Regions from separate parts of the Methylobacterium sp. WL1 genome, predicted to be linked through region 1. Evidence: predicted binding sites of a transcription regulator. Region 1 holds the regulator's gene; the other holds the start of a gene.
What was found. The regulator PhoB, encoded in region 1, activates phosphate uptake and scavenging genes when phosphate is short. The targets are predictions, from matches to a motif close to TGTCATNNANCTGTCAT.

Region 1 (7,745 bases):
GCCTATAAGAACGGCGATAAGCTCGCCTCAGACCTCGATTACGTGCCGCTGCCGGATAACGTCGTCGCTCTGATCCACGAAGAGTGGAAAACCGTGAAGGGCAAGGACGGTAAGCCCGTCTTCAACATGTGAGTGAGATGGGGAGGGGGTCGCGGCCCCCTCCCTCGCATCGCGGCCCGCACCGCGCTACCACGCCTCCCTTCGCAGAGAATCGCGGATGTCCGCTTTGACCGAGACGATTGCCCTCGCCCGACCTCGCGCCGCCGCCGCGCGCAAGGGACCGAGCCGGAACCTCGACACCCTGTTCCGGGTCTGCTCCTACGGCGCGGCCCTGTTCGTGCTCGTGGTGCTCGCCGGAATCCTGGGCTCGATCCTCTACGGCGGCTGGCCCGCCTTCCGGGAATTCGGGTTCGCCTTCCTGACCTCCAGCGCCTGGAACGTCGGGACGGAGCAGTACGGCTCCCTGGTCGCCGTCATCGGGACCGTGGCCTCCGCCACGCTGGCACTCCTGATCGGCGTCCCGGTCTCCCTGGGGATCGCCGTCTACCTTACGCAGCTCTGCCCAGGCTGGGCCCGCAAGCCAGTGGCGATGACCATCGAGCTGCTCGCCGCGGTGCCGAGCATCATCTACGGCATGTGGGGCCTGTTCGTGTTCGCGCCGCTCTTCGCGCGCTTCGTCCAGATCCCGGTATCGAACATCGTCGAGGGCCTGCCGATCGTCGGCACGCTGTTCTACGCCCGGGTCCCGTCCGGGGTCGGCGTGTTCACCGCCGGCATCATCCTGGCGATCATGATCGTGCCGTTCATCGCCTCGATCGCCCGCGACATGCTCGACCAGATCCCGACCGTTCTGCGCGAGAGCGCCTACGGCATCGGCTGCACGACCTGGGAGGTGGTCCGCCACGTGCTGGTGCCGCAGGCTTCCGTCTCGATCATCGGCGCGATCATGCTCGGCCTCGGCCGCGCCCTCGGCGAGACCATGGCGGTGACTTTCGTGATCGGCAACGCCAACCGCCTCTCGGCCTCGATCTTCGACCCGAGCTCGACCATCGCATCGCGCATCGCCAACGAGTTCAACGAGGCCGACGGTCTCCAGCTCAACGCCCTGATGGCCCTGGGCTGCATCCTCTTCATCATCACCTTCGTGGTGCTCATCATCGCCCGGCTGCTGACGCGCCGCGTCAAAGCTGCCTGAGGAGGGCTCTCGATGGACGCGTCCAACCCCATGGCCTTCAACACCGCCGCGCCGCGCCGCTCCGGACGGGTCCGCCCCAGCCGGCGGATCGCCGACCGCGTGCTGCGCACCGCCTGCCTGGTCGCCACGATCGTGGGCGCCGTGGTGCTCGGCTCGATCCTGCTGATGCTGATCATCCAGGGCGTGCAGGGCTTCACGCCCGCCATGTTCATGCACCCGACCCCGGGCCCCGGCTCCGAGGGCGGCGGCATCGCCAACGCGATCCTGGGTAGCCTGGTGCTCACCGGGATCGGGATCACGATCGCGACGCCGGTCGGCGTCATGGCCGGGACCTACCTGGCCGAGTACGGCCGGTTCTCGAAGATCGCCGGGCTGATCCGCTTCCTCAACGACATCCTGCTCTCGGCGCCGTCGATCCTGATCGGCCTGTTCGTCTACACCCTGATGGTGCGGCCGATGGGGACCTATTCGGGCTGGGCCGGCGGCGTGGCGCTCGCCATCATCGCCGTGCCGGTGATCGTACGCACCACCGAGGACATGATGCGCCTGGTGCCCGGCACCCTGCGCGAGGCCGGGGCCGCTCTCGGGGCCCCGCCCTCGACGGTGATCATCAGCGTCACCTGGCGGGCGGCCTCGGCCGGCATCGTCACGGGGATCATCCTGGCGCTGGCCCGCATCGCCGGCGAGACCGCGCCGCTCCTGTTCACCGCGCTCAACAACAATTCGTGGTTCTCGCCCGACCTCATGGGCGGCGTCGCGAACCTTCCGGTCATGATCTACCAGTTCGCCCTCTCACCCTATCCGAACTGGCAGAGCCTCGCCTGGGCCGGGGCGCTCCTCATCACCGCGACGATCCTGGTGCTGTCGATCATCGCCCGTCTCGTCATCAAGCCGCAGATGTCGCGCTAAGACCCTTCTCGAGGACACGACGATGAACGCCGCTTCCGCGATCCCCACGGTCGATCTCACCCGCAACCACGCCAACGAGGGCGGTGCGGTCCGGATCGCCGTGAAGGGTCTGAACTTCTACTACGGCAGCTTCCACGGGCTGAAGAACGTGGACATCAACTTCCACGACCGCCAGGTCACGGCCCTGATCGGGCCGTCCGGCTGCGGCAAGTCCACGCTGCTGCGCTGCTTCAACCGGATCTACAGCCTCTACCCGGAGCAGCGGGCCGAAGGTCAGATCATGCTCGACGGCGAGAACATCCTCGACCCGTCCGTCGACCTGAACGACCTGCGCTCGCGGATCGGCATGGTTTTCCAGAAGCCCACCCCGTTCCCGATGTCGATCTACGACAACGTGGCCTTCGGGCTGCGCCTCTACGAGAAGCTGCCGAAATCCGAACTCGACGGGCGGGTGGAGCAGTCCCTGCGCAAGGCCGCCCTCTGGGACGAGGTGAAGGACAAGCTGCGCCAGGCGGGCACCGGGCTCTCCGGCGGCCAGCAGCAGCGCCTGTGCATCGCCCGCACCGTGGCCCAGAGCCCGGAGGTGATCCTGTTCGACGAGCCGACCTCGGCGCTCGACCCGATCTCCACGGGCCGCATCGAGGAACTGATCGAGCAGCTGCGCGACGAGTTCACCATCGTGATCGTCACGCACAACATGCAGCAGGCTGCGCGCATCTCGCAGTTCACCGCCTTCATGTACCTGGGTGAATTGATCGAGTTCGGCCCCACCAACCGCATGTTCATGAACCCTGTGGAGCAGCGGACCCAGGATTACATCACCGGGCGGTTCGGTTAAGCCAATCGCGGAAGTTTCGCGGAAGAGTTGATGACCGGATCGGCACATGTTTGCGCGTCGATCTCAAGACGCGGAGCCGCGCCCGATCGGAATTCGACCGGGCGCTACTCCGAGGCATGTTGCGTTGACCTGGGAACATCGGCCTATTCCGGTTGTTTTTGTCGCGTTCCGAAATCTGCTCCGCTCCGCATCATGACGTGAACTATCCAAGGGACTGGGTACCGGGAAACGTACAACGGTATCCGTGATCGCAGCGGCGGGTTTCCGCCAGACCTCGCGGATCAAGGTTTGCGGGACGCCATCGAAGGATCCACCATGCCCGGCCATATCGTCAGTTCCTACGACACCGACCTGGATGACCTGCGTCGCTCGATTTCCGAGATGGGCGGCGTCGCCGAGAAGATGGCCGCCGAGGCGACCGATGCCCTCGTCCGCCGGGACGATACGCTCGCCCAGGCGGTGATCCTCGCCGACAAGCGCCTCGATGCGCTCCAGCGTGACATCGAAGAGCGGGCAGTGCTGCTCATCGCCCGGCGTCAGCCGCTGGCGATCGACCTGCGCGAGACCATCTCGGCAATCCGCGTGTCCGGCGATCTGGAGCGGATCGGCGACCTCGCCAAGAACGTCGCCAAGCGGGTCGTCGCGATCTCCGATCAGGCGCCTGCGCAGAAGATCGTGCTCGGCGTGCGCCACATGAGCGACCTCGCGGAAGCTCAGCTCAAGGATATCCTCGACGCCTATGCCAGCCGCGACATCAAGGCGGCCTACGATGTCTGGGAGCGGGATGGCGAGATCGATGCCCTGTACAATTCGCTGTTCCGCGAGCTCCTCACCTACATGATGGAGGATCCGCGCAACATCTCGTTCTGCACGCATCTGCTCTTCTGCGCGAAGAACGTCGAACGCATCGGCGACCACACCACCAATATCGCCGAGACGATCCATTACCTCGCCACCGGTGAGACGCTGGCGGGCGAGCGGCCGAAGAACGACGCGTCGAACTACGCGACGGTCGGGCCTGCCGCCACGGCCCCGTGACATGCGGTTCGCGGTTCCTCCGCAGCGCGCACTCCCACCTGCGGGACAAAGCCCCGGTGGGAGTGCGCGTGGGTTGAGGAATCGCGGCCCCTGCCGCACCATCGGCGCGTCCGGGCCCTCCGGCGCGGTTGATTCGATGCGTGCCGAATTCGGAACAGGTTATCGAACGTGAGCATGCAAGTCCTGATCGTCGAGGACGAGGAGGCGCTGACTACCCTGCTGCGCTACAACCTGGAGGCCGAAGGATTCCTGGTGGATTCGGCCAGTCGCGGTGACGACGCCGAACTGCTCCTGGCCGAGCGCACGCCCGATCTGGTCCTGCTCGACTGGATGCTGCCCGGCCTCTCGGGCATCGAGTTGTGCCGCCGCATCCGGGCCCGACGCGAGACCGAGCGTCTGCCGGTGATCATGCTCACCGCGCGCGGCGAGGAAGGCGACCGGGTCCGCGGGCTCGGAACCGGCGCCGACGACTACATCGTCAAGCCGTTCTCGGTGCCGGAACTGCTGGCCCGCGTTCGGGCGCTGCTGCGTCGGGCCAAGCCGGCCCACGTCGCCGACCGTCTGGCGGCGGGCGACATTGAGCTCGACCGCTCCGGCCACCGGGTCCGGCGCGCCGGCGAGGAACTCCATCTCGGGCCAACCGAATTCAGGCTGCTCGAATTCCTGATGCTGGCGCCGGGCCGGGTTTTTTCCCGTGAACAGCTCCTCGACGGGGTCTGGGGCCACGACGTCTACATCGACGAGCGCACCGTGGACGTGCATGTCGGGCGGCTGCGCAAGGCGCTCAACGCCCCCCGGCAGGCCGACCCGATCCGCACCGTGCGGGGCTCGGGATACGCCTTCGACGAGACGTTTTCCCTCGAAGCCTGAAGACCTCCAGCCCGTCGGGGCGGAACGGCGCGCCTGCCTCCTCGGTCAGCGTGCCAGCGCTGCGCTCTTACCGGAGGCGGCCGGTACCGCCTGCAAGGCCGCCAGCACCGTTCCCTCGGTGAGGATCTGCGGCAGCACCTTTGCCTCCCCAGTGCCCGTGTAGAGCAGGTACAGCGGGACGCCGCTGCGCCCATGCGCCTCCAGCAGGCGGGTGATCTCGGGGTTCTGGTTGGTCCAGTCGCCCTTCAGGTAGGTCACACCCCGATCATTCATGGCGGCCCGCACGGCCTTCGTGGACAACGAGGTCGTCTCGTTGACCGCGCATGTGATGCACCAAGCGGCGGTCATGTTCACGAAGACCGGCCGCCGCGCGTTCACCAAGGCGTCGAGACGCGCCTGCGTGAAGGGCTCGACGCCCTCTGCGGCGGCACGGGCGACGGGCACGGCCCGGTCGCGATCGAGGGTCAGGGTCAATGCCCCGACGGCGACGACCGTCAGCAGCGCGACGCCCTGGACGCCGGGTCCGACCCGCGAAGCGGCGGCGCGCCCGTGCTCCCAGGCCCAAGCCGCGAAGCCCACCAGCACGAGGCCGATCAGCCCCACCAGAAGCCCCTGCGGGCCGACCTGCTGGGCCAGGACCCAGATCAACCACGCCACCGTTGCGTAGACCGGGAAAGCCAGAACCTGCTTCAGGGTTTCCATCCAGGCGCCCGGCCGCGGCAGCGCCCGCAGCGCCGGCGGCCACAGGGTCAGCGCCAGGAAGGGCAGGGCGAGGCCCAAGCCCATGCTGGCGAACACCGCGAGCGCGACGCCGGCGCTCTGGGTCAGCGCGAAGCCCACGGCCGAGCCCATGAACGGTGCCGTGCAGGGGGTTGCCACCAGGGTCGCGAGAACGCCCGTAAAGAATGAGCCGCTGAGACCCGAGCGCCGGGCGAGCCCGTCTCCGATGGCGGTGAGCCGACCGCCGACATGGACAACCCCCGAAAGGCTCAGGCCCATGGCGAGCAGCAGATAGGCGAGCCCGGCCACCACGGCCGGCGATTGCAGCTGGAAGCCCCAGCCGATCGCGGCCCCGCCGCCCTTGAGGGCGAGCAGCAAGCCTGCAAGGCCTAGGAAGCTTGCCATCACCCCAGCCGTGTAGGCGAGGCCGTGCAGGCGCACGCGCGCCGCGCTCTCGCCGGCATGCCGGACGAGGCCGAGCACTTTGATCGACAGGACGGGAAAGACGCAGGGCATCAGGTTGAGGATCAGCCCGCCCAGAAAGGCCAGGCCCGCCGCGGTCGCCAGGGTCAGCGCGTCGAAGGCCGGGGCGACCGGTTGGGCTGCGGCGGAAGCCTCGGGTGCAGCCACTGGGACCGGTGCAACCGGCTCGTCCCCGTACGCGAAGGCCAGGCGATGCGTTTCGGCGCCGGTCGTCTCCTCCACGGTGAGCACGCCCGGCAGGGCGGCCGGTGCCGGGTCCGTCGGGGTGCTCCGCGCGAGGGTGAGGTGCAGGCCGGATGCGTCGACGCGCATCACCTGGACGGCGGCGTTGTCGATGGCGGTCTCGGAATAGGGGAAGAACGATGCAGCCTTGATAGACTCGGGCTTTAGGCCGGCCGCGGCGAAGTCGAGTTGCAGCGTGTCGCCCTGACTCGAGAGTTGCAGCGGCCAGAGCGCAGGGGCGGGCAATGCGGTGCGAGCCCGCTCGAACATGGCAGCCTGCCCGGCATCTGGCCGGGGCTCGCCCACCGGCAGGGTCAAGGCGAGGTCGGCGGAGCCCGGGACGCATTCGGTCTCGCAGACCAGGTAGGTCAGCTTGGCCTGGATCCGCACCGGATCGGCCGGGTCGAGGCTCGGCGGCGGCGTGACCGGCACGAGCAGGGTGACCTCGCCCTCGTAGCCGTAGTTCATCAGCGTCGCGATCGCGATGCGCTCGGGGGCGGGCCACCGGATCGCGCCGGCGTTGAAGCCCGCCGGCAAGGTCCAGGTCACTTCGGGGGGCAGACCGGAATCGCCCGGGTTGCGCCAGTAGACGTGCCAGCCCGGCTTCACCTGCATCCGCACCGCCAGGGTGAACGGCTGCGCCCCGGCCACCGCGATCGGCTCGGCCACGAGGCTCGACCGCACCAAGTCGGGTGGCGTGCGGAAGCCTTGCGCCGACGCGGCCGACAGGCTTGCGGTAAGGGCCAGGACAAGGAATGCGAGGCGGCGGATCATGCTGTCCCTTCGCGCGCGGGTCGGCCGCGGTTTCACCCGCGTCATCTCCGAGACGCAGGCGGGTCGTCTCGTGACGGGCCTTATAGCGCGCCGGTTCGGGCCCTGTCCTGCGCTCCAGCCCATGAGCCATCGGCCACGACGCCGCTGAGGCGCTCAGCGGGGCTCGAACAGGATGAGGGAGAGGGCGACCCTTCACTGAGTTCGTGGAGCTCGCGCTGTTCGCCGTGCTCGGCGATGACGCGCAGCGTTTCGCCGGCCGTCTAAAGAGCTTTGCGTATCGCCAAGCCGACGTCGCAAAGCTTGTCACCGTCGAGCGGGTCGGTGGCGTCGTCGCAGACGATCAGCTGGACCCGCCGGACATCGTCACCATCCGATCCTTGCGTGTGGCCGAGGCGCACGTTCTGCACCGGGGCGCACTCGAAGGCGCCCGGATCAGAGCGCCAGAGGCGCAGTGGCGCGGTCCAACCAGCCGCGGGTTCCGGCATCGACGAGCGGCGCCAGTGTGTCGCGCACCCGGGTGTGGTAGGCGTCGATCCAGGCCCGCTCTTCCGGCTCGAGCAGGTCCGGGCGGATCAGCCGCCGATCGTAGGGTGCGAGCGTCAGGGTCTCGAAGCCGAGCATCGGGCGTTCGCCTTCAGGGATCTCACGGGGCTCGACGAGGACGAGGTTTTCGATCCGGATGCCGTAGGCGCCCGG
Region 2 (7,745 bases), 3.0 Mb from region 1:
CTGCGTCGCGGACCTCGTTGTAGGTCCGGCACAGCTTGATTCCGCCGGCCTTGCCGCGTGCGCCGGCGTGGATCTGGGCCTTCACGGCCCAGAACGAGCCGCCGAGTTCGGTGGCGGCATAGACCGCTTGATCCGGGCTGAACGCGATGGCGCCCTTCGGGACCGCCACACCGAAGCTCGCGAGCAGCTCCTTGGCTTGGTACTCGTGGACGTCCATTCGGCGCCTCCTCCGCGGTCGTTGCCGCCGTTTGACGCTGTCTACTTTAGTTGAGTGGGAAGATTACGCCCGTCAAATTTTTTGAGCCGCGGGTTCAGGCCGGCTTTTTCGCGGATGCGGTAGGAATCGCATCCACTATTGCAATGCAGCATCGCAGAAAAACAGCGAGGCCGGGCGCGTGATGCACCCGGCCTCGACTGTCGAACCACTTGCGTCCGCGGCGGCGGATGCGGCGCGTTTCAGTTCACCTTGGCCTTCACCACCTCGTAGACCTTCTCGCTCAGCGCTCCCGCCTCGCCGAGCAGGCCTTCGAGTTCCCGGAGCCGCTCGTCCGCGAACTCCCGGTCCTCGAGCCCCTTGGCGTTGACGTAGACGTTGAGCGCCGCGCTGCGCAGGCCCGCATAGGCCGACAGGACCGCCACGCCGGCGTCCGAGACGACGTTGAGATTGCCCTTCTCGGCGGTGATCGCGGCGAGATCGATGACCGCGCGGCAGGCCCGGCAGCAGGCGAGCGGCACGTCGGTGGCCGTGCGGAGCGCGGACTGGATCGCCGCGGCGCGCGACGCCTTCTCGTCGTCGGTGCCCTTGGGCAGGCCGTAGGCCCCCATGACGGCATCGAACGCCTGGACGTCCTCGCCGATCATGCCGGTCAGGACGACCCGCAGGCCCTCGGACCGGGCGAGCACGTCCTTCAGTTCGGCCTCGACCTCGACATACTTCTTCTTGCCGATGGTCAGGTTGCAGACCATCGACACCAGGGCTGCCCCCATGGCGCCGGAGATCGCGGCCGCACCGCCGCCACCAGGGGTCGGAGCGGCGCTCGCGAGTTCCGTCAGGAAGGTCTGGATGGTCGCCGTCTCGGGCGCCTGCTGCGTGTCCGACATGGGCGTCCCTCTCGTCAGGCCATCTTCTTGGCGAGCGCGTAGATCTCCTCGGCATCGAGCACCTGCTCGGTGCTCTCGAAGAGCTGGCCCACGCAGGCCCGGTGCAGCTTGAGCTTCAGGCCGCCGATGCCGAGGGCGCCGAACGCCTTCTTGCCGTTGCGATCCTTGCCCTTGTCCATCACGTCGATGCCGCCGACGCCGGTCGGGGGCTGCGCGTTGTAGTCGGCCACGAACTCGATCGCCGAGTCCTGCGCCCAGGCGGCCTCCGGCAGCAGCTCGACGCCGATGGCGCCGGCGGTGAACACGAGGTTCTTGCCCTTCACGAGCGCGATGCGCGAGGCCTCGTCGGGGGTCGCGGCGGCCTTCACGTTGACCTTGAAGCGCTTGTTGATCTGCTCGGCGGCGGCCTGGGTCTTGTCCAGCGCGCGGCCCGCGATGGTCACGTCCGCGCCCTCGCCGGCCAGAAGCGCGGCGGAGCGCATGCCCACCGGGCCGGTGCCGGCCAGGACGACGGCCGTCTTGCCCTGGAGCGAGCCGGCGGCCTTGGCCACCAGGGCGACGCCCGCGGCGGCCGTGGTGTTGGAGCCGTTCGAATCGAGCATGCACGAGACCCGGAACGGGCCGAAGAAGCGCTTCTTGACGGCGGTGAACAGTTCCTCGCCGGCCGCCATGCTGCCGCCGCCGACGAAGATCGCCGTCGACTTCTTCTCGGAGCCGCCGCGGGTGTAGATCGTGCCGTCGACCAGGGCGCCGACATTCTCCGGGGTCACGCCGCCGTAGCCGGTGATGTGGTCGGCACCGCCGTCGTAGCCGACCACCGTGTCGAACACGTTCGGCATCGCATCGGTGTCGAACAGGAACAGCAGCTTCTTCATGTTTTCATTCCTCTGCCCGGTTCGCGGGCATCACGTGTTCAATGCACTCGCCCTGTCATCCCGGGGCCGCGCGGCAAAGCCCGGGACCGAGAACCGCAGGTTGAGCGAGGTCTAGCGTCGTCGGCGGATCTGGATCCCGGGCACGCCTGCGGCGCCCCGGAATGACGGGCCGTGACGTCAGCCGCCGCGTCTCAAGCCTCGACCACGTTCTGCGGCTTGCCGGCGACGAACGCCTCGACGTTGTCGACGAGCTGATCGGCGAGGATCTGCATCGCCTCCTTGCTGGCCCAGGCGACGTGCGGGGTCACGATCAGGTTCGGCAGGTCAGCCTCGCACAGGATGTTGCCGTCTTTCGGCGGCTCCTGCGCGACCACGTCGAAGCCCGCGCCCGCGATGGTGCCGTCCTTCAGCGCGGCCAGCAGCGCGGCCTCGTCCACCAGACCGCCCCGGGCGGTGTTGATCAGGATGGCGCTCTTCTTCATCCGCTTGAGTTCGGCGGCGCCGATCATCCCCTTGGTGTCGGGGGTGAGCGGAACATGCAGCGTGATCACGTCGGACTGCGTCAGGATCGTCTCGAAATCGACCAGGCCGTCCTGCGGGAACACGTCGTAGGCCAGGACCTTCATGCCCAGCGCCTCGGCGCGCTTGCCGATCGACTTGCCGAGCGCTCCGTAGCCGACGATGCCGAGCGTCGAACCGGCGATGTCGTAGATCGGGTAGTCGAAGTAGCAGAACTGCGTGGACTTCGCCCAGTCGCCGCGCCGAACCGAGTTGGCGTAGGGCACGATCGCCCGGCGGAGCGCGAACATCAGCCCGACTACGTGCTCGGGCACAGTGTTGAACGCGTAGTTGCGGATGTTGACGACCGTGATGCCCTGGGCCTTGGCCTGGGCCTTGTCGACCACGTCGGTGCCGGTGGCGGCCACCGCGATGAGCTTCAGGTCGGGGAGCTGCTTCAGGGTCTCGGCCCGCATCGGGACCTTGTTGATCAGCGCGATCTCGGCGCCCTGGAGGCGGGACACCGTGTCCTCCGGCGTCCAGGTCGATTCGTGCTCGACGTAATCGTGCGGGAAGTTGAACGGTCGGACCGTCGCGTCGAGGGACTCACGGTCCAGGAACACGATCTTCTTGGTCATAGATCCCCTCTCGGGCAACGGGCGACTTCCTCGGGATTCTTGTTCTTACTTGCGCGCCGGGGCGGGGCCGGCAACCCGGCCCCGCCCCGGCAGCGTGCATCAATCACGCCTTGTGAAGCGGATTCTCGCGCAGGTAGCTGGAGGCGGCGGCGACGCCGGAGCCCGGCGTGACCTTGATGCCGCAATCGATCATGGCCATCTCGGCGCCCGCGATGGCACCCAGCAGCGACAGCTCGTTCAGGTCGCCCAGGTGGCCGATACGGAACACCTTGCCAGCGACTTTCGACAGGCCGGCACCCAGCGAGAGGTTGTAGCGCTCGTAGGCGTGGCTGATCACCTTGGCGGCGTCGGCGCCCTCCGGGACCACGATCGCCGTGACCGTGTCGGAGTTCCACTTCGGCTCCTTGGCGCAGGTCTTGAGGCCCCATGCCGCCACCGCCTGACGAGTCGCCTCGGCGAGCACGTGATGGCGGTGGTAGACGTTCTCCAGCCCCTCCTCCTTCACGATCGCCAGGGCCTCGCGCAGGCCGTAGAGCAGCGGCAGGACGGGGGTGTAGGGGAAGTAGCCGGTGGCGTTGGCGGCCAGCTGGTCCTTCCAGGCGAAGTAGGCGTGGCCGAGCCGGTCGTTCCGGCCGGTGCCGCCCTCGGCGATCTTAAGCGCCTTCGGGCTGATGCAGATCAGGCCGAGGCCGGCCGGGAGCATGAAGCCCTTCTGCGAGCCCGCGATGGCGCAGTCGACGCCCCATTCGTCCATCTTGAACGGCAGCGAGCCGATCGACGAAATGCCGTCCACGAACAGCAGCGCCGGGTGGCCGGCGGCGTCGATCGCCTTGCGCACCGCGCCGATATCGCTGGTGACGCCCGTTGCGGTCTCGTTGTGGACCACCATCACGGCCTTGATGGCGTGATCTTTGTCGGCGCGCAGGGCCTCCCCGATCTTCTGCGGATCGGCGCCGGCGCCCCAGTCCTCGTCCTGGACGATCACGTCGAGGCCGAGGCGCTGGGCCATGTCGACCCAGAGGTGGCTGAACTGGCCGTAGCGGGAGGTGAGCACCTTGTCGCCGCGGCACAGGGTATTGGACAGCGCCGATTCCCAGATGCCGGTGCCCGAGGACGGGAACAGGATGACGGTTCCGGCGGTCGAGCCGAACACCATCTTGGAATCCTGCAGCAGCGGCTTCACCAGCTCGGGAAAGCTCGGCGAGCGGTGATCCTCGGACGGCACGTGCATCGCGCGCAGGACGCGATCCGGGATGTTCGTGGGGCCCGGGATGAAGAGATGGTTGCGACCGGGGCGCCGGGTTGCGGCCATGGTGTTTCCTCCAAAAACTCTGTTGCGCGCGGGCGGACCCGCGCTGGTTTGTTCAAACGTTCTCGGCGCCTTCGGCGGCCTTCTCGAGCTTCCTGCACGCGGTGCCGGCGGGCGCGGTACGGGCCGCAACTCCCCCGAACGCCATCCGTGTCATCCGTGGATCGGAGGGCTCAGCGGAGCGGCAGGCGGCGTCTTGCCGCTCGCGTCGCGGCGCGCCCCCGCGCCGGTCGCCTCCGAAATGCCGTCCCGGTCTACGGCGCCTCGTCTCAAGGCACCCTGGCCGCCCTCGCCGCCTTCCTATACGCGTCCGGCCCGGCTCACGCCGAGCCACCGGTCGCCTGGTATTATGAGGCGGCGAAGCTGGGAAGCAAAACCGGAAAAACTTCGGGATCTCGGTAAAAAAATTTTTTGTGCATCGCAACGTCAGCTATCGGAACTTGAGAACTTCCGTTGCGGCGCACCAAGACACCCCACAGCGATTCAAGCCCGCGTCATCAAACTGAGACGTGATCGCGCTCTGGATCCCGGCACCGTTCGACCGCCGGGAGGGTGACGTGGCCGAGGATGAGGAGATGCCGGTCCGGGTCCGGACGCTGTTCCTGTCCGACCTGCATCTCGGGACGCGCGGCTGCCAGGCCGGCCTCCTTCTGTCGTTCCTGAGGGATTACGACGCCGACACGGTCTACCTGGTCGGGGACATCGTGGACGGCTGGCAGCTGCGCTCCGGCTGGTACTGGCCGCAGGCGCACAACGACGTCGTCCAGAAGCTTCTGCGCAAGGTCCGCAAGGGCACCAGGATCGTCTACCTGCCGGGCAACCACGACGAGTTCCTGCGGGACTACGTGGGCACGAATTTCGGCGGCATCGAGATCGCCGAGACCGCGATCCACGAGGCGGCCGACGGGCGGCGCTACCTGGTCATCCACGGCGACCAGTTCGACATGGTGGTGCGGCACTCGCCCTGGCTCGCCCATCTGGGCGACGGCGCCTACACCCTGGCGCTGACTCTCAACACCGTGATCAACCGGATCCGGCGGCGGGCCGGCCTGTCCTATTGGTCGCTGTCGGCCTGGGCGAAGCTGCGGGTGAAGAACGCCGTTAGCTTCATTGGCCGGTTCGAAACCATCCTGGCCGAGGAGGCTCGCCGCCAGGGCGCGAACGGGGTGATCTGCGGGCACATCCACCACGCCGCCGACCGGGCGATTGGCGACCTGCGCTACCTGAACACCGGCGACTGGGTTGAATCCTGCACCGGCCTGATCGAGCATTACGACGGCCGGATCGAGGTGCTGCATTATCCCAGCATCCTGCGGGCCCGCGAGGCCGAAGCTGCGCCGCGGCCGGTGGACGGCCGGCGCGCGGTGGCGTGAGGACCCCACGCGTGAAGCTCCTCATCGCCAGCGACGCCTGGCATCCGCAGGTCAACGGCGTGGTCCGCTCCCTGGAGCAGATGGTCCGCCGGGCGCCCGAGCACGGCTTCGAGACGGCCCTGCTCTCGGTGGCCGATTTCCGCTCCCTGCCCCTGCCGGGCTACCCGGAGATCCGCCTCGCCTTGGCCGGGCGGGACCGGGTGGCGGAGCGCTGGGCGGCCGAACGCCCGAGCCACGTCCACATCGCCACCGAGGGACCCATCGGCTTCGCGGCCCGGCGGCACTGCCTGGCCAACGACCTGCCGTTCACCACGAGCTATCACACCCGGTTTCCGGAATACCTCGCCGCCCGCCTCCCGGTGCCGGAGGCGTGGTCCTACGCTTATCTGCGCCGCTTCCACGGGGCGGCCCGCGGGACCATGGTCAGCACCGTCTCTCTGCAGGCGGAACTGGAGGCGAGAGGCTTCTCCCAGCTGATGCGCTGGACCCGCGGGGTCGACACCGAGCGGTTCCGGCCGGCCGCCCCCCGGCGAGCCGCCGCCGGCGGACCTCGCCGGCCTGCCCCGGCCACTGTTCCTGTATGTCGGCCGGCTTGCCGTGGAGAAGAACCTCGCGGCCTTCCTGAGCCTCGACCTGCCCGGCACGAAGGTCGTGGTCGGGGACGGGCCGGACCGGGCGCGCCTGCAGGCCCTGGCCCCGGAGGCGCGCTTCCTCGGCACCCGGACCGGGGCAGCGCTCGCGTCCGTCTACGCCGCCTGCGACACCTTCGTGTTCCCGAGCCTCACCGACACGTTCGGCATCGTGCTGCTGGAAGCGATGGCCAGCGGCCTGCCGATCGCGGCCTTCCCGGTGCCCGGCCCCAACGACGTGCTGAGCGGGACCCGGGTCGGCATCCTGGACCAGGACCTGCGTGCGGCGGCCCTCGCGGCGCTGCGCCTGTCCCGGGCCGAGTGCAGGCAGGAGGCGCTGCGCCGCGGCTGGGACGTCAGCGCCGACCAGTTCTTCGGCAACATCATCGAGGCGCATGGCGGCGAGCGGAGCACCCGGAACGCCGCCTGAGCCGTGACGGCGGCGGCGCCAGATGGCAGGACGGCGCCATCATGCCCGTTCAGAAACAGCCGTCCGCGAAACGAACACAACCCGCCCTCACCCCACCGTTCGATCCGGCCCGGGCCGCGGATTACCCCGCGGTGATCGGCTGTGACGAGGTCGGGCGCGGCGCGCTGTGCGGCCCCGTGGTGGTGGCGGCGGTCTGGTTCGACCCCGCGGCGATCCCACCGGCCCTGCTGGCAGCCCTCGACGACAGCAAGCGCGTGCCCGAACCAGTCCGCGCGCATCTGGCGCCGCTGATCCGGACCCATGCCCGGGTCGCCGTGGCGGCGGGCTCCCGGGCCCTGATCGACCGCATCAACATCCGCGCCGCAACCCTCGACGCCATGGCGCGGGCGGTGGCGCGCCTCGGGGTCGCGGCGCCGGTCCTGGTCGATGGCCGGGACGCCCTGCCGGGCCTGCCGGGCCGGGCCGTCATCGGCGGCGACGGCCTCGTGCCGCAGATCGCTGCCGCCTCGATCGTCGCCAAGGTCTTCCGAGACGACCTGATGCGCCGGCTGGCCGAGCGCCACCCGGGCTACGGCTGGGAGCGCAACGTCGGCTACGGCACGGCCCTGCACCGGGCCGGCCTGACGGCGTTGGGCCGAAGCCCGCACCACCGCCTCAGCTTCACCCGCGGGTTCGGCTAGGGTTCAAAAGGTCGAGACCTTGTGCGGGTGCAGGGTGGAACCCTGCGGGCCTCGGGGGCTCCGCCCCCGAACCCAGCCAAAGGACTGAGCCCTTTGGAAACCCCGTCGTGACCCAGGGCGGACCGGATCACTTCGATCCGGCTTCGGCCGGCAGCGCGTAGGCGACCACGTAATCGCCGCGGTCAGGCGATTGGCGGGCACCGCCGGCCGTG

Region 2: the regulator PhoB is predicted to act here: its motif matches at 4,914-4,930, upstream of FVA80_RS27480 (UDP-2,3-diacylglucosamine diphosphatase).

What each region holds. Positions count from the first base shown of each region.
Region 1 covers NZ_CP042823.1:2,471,928-2,479,672, reverse strand. The annotation lists gene pstS (phosphate ABC transporter substrate-binding protein PstS) at 1-132, shown strand, start outside; gene pstC (phosphate ABC transporter permease subunit PstC) at 218-1,195, shown strand; gene pstA (phosphate ABC transporter permease PstA) at 1,208-2,104, shown strand; gene pstB (phosphate ABC transporter ATP-binding protein PstB) at 2,127-2,942, shown strand; gene phoU (phosphate signaling complex protein PhoU) at 3,258-3,980, shown strand; gene phoB (phosphate regulon transcriptional regulator PhoB) at 4,155-4,850, shown strand; gene FVA80_RS12085 (protein-disulfide reductase DsbD domain-containing protein) at 4,896-7,049, opposite strand; gene FVA80_RS30505 (hypothetical protein) at 7,310-7,456, opposite strand; gene FVA80_RS12080 (aminopeptidase P family protein) at 7,482-7,745, opposite strand, start outside.
Region 2 covers NZ_CP042823.1:5,637,929-5,645,673, reverse strand. The annotation lists gene FVA80_RS27505 (malate--CoA ligase subunit beta) at 1-217, opposite strand, end outside; gene fchA (methenyltetrahydrofolate cyclohydrolase) at 457-1,101, opposite strand; gene FVA80_RS27495 (NADP-dependent methylenetetrahydromethanopterin/methylenetetrahydrofolate dehydrogenase) at 1,116-1,976, opposite strand; gene FVA80_RS27490 (D-2-hydroxyacid dehydrogenase) at 2,168-3,112, opposite strand; gene FVA80_RS27485 (aminotransferase class V-fold PLP-dependent enzyme) at 3,216-4,424, opposite strand; gene FVA80_RS27480 (UDP-2,3-diacylglucosamine diphosphatase) at 4,979-5,794, shown strand; partial or broken gene FVA80_RS27475 (glycosyltransferase family 1 protein) at 5,806-6,853, shown strand; gene FVA80_RS27470 (ribonuclease HII) at 6,895-7,533, shown strand; gene FVA80_RS27465 (membrane-bound PQQ-dependent dehydrogenase, glucose/quinate/shikimate family) at 7,661-7,745, opposite strand, start outside.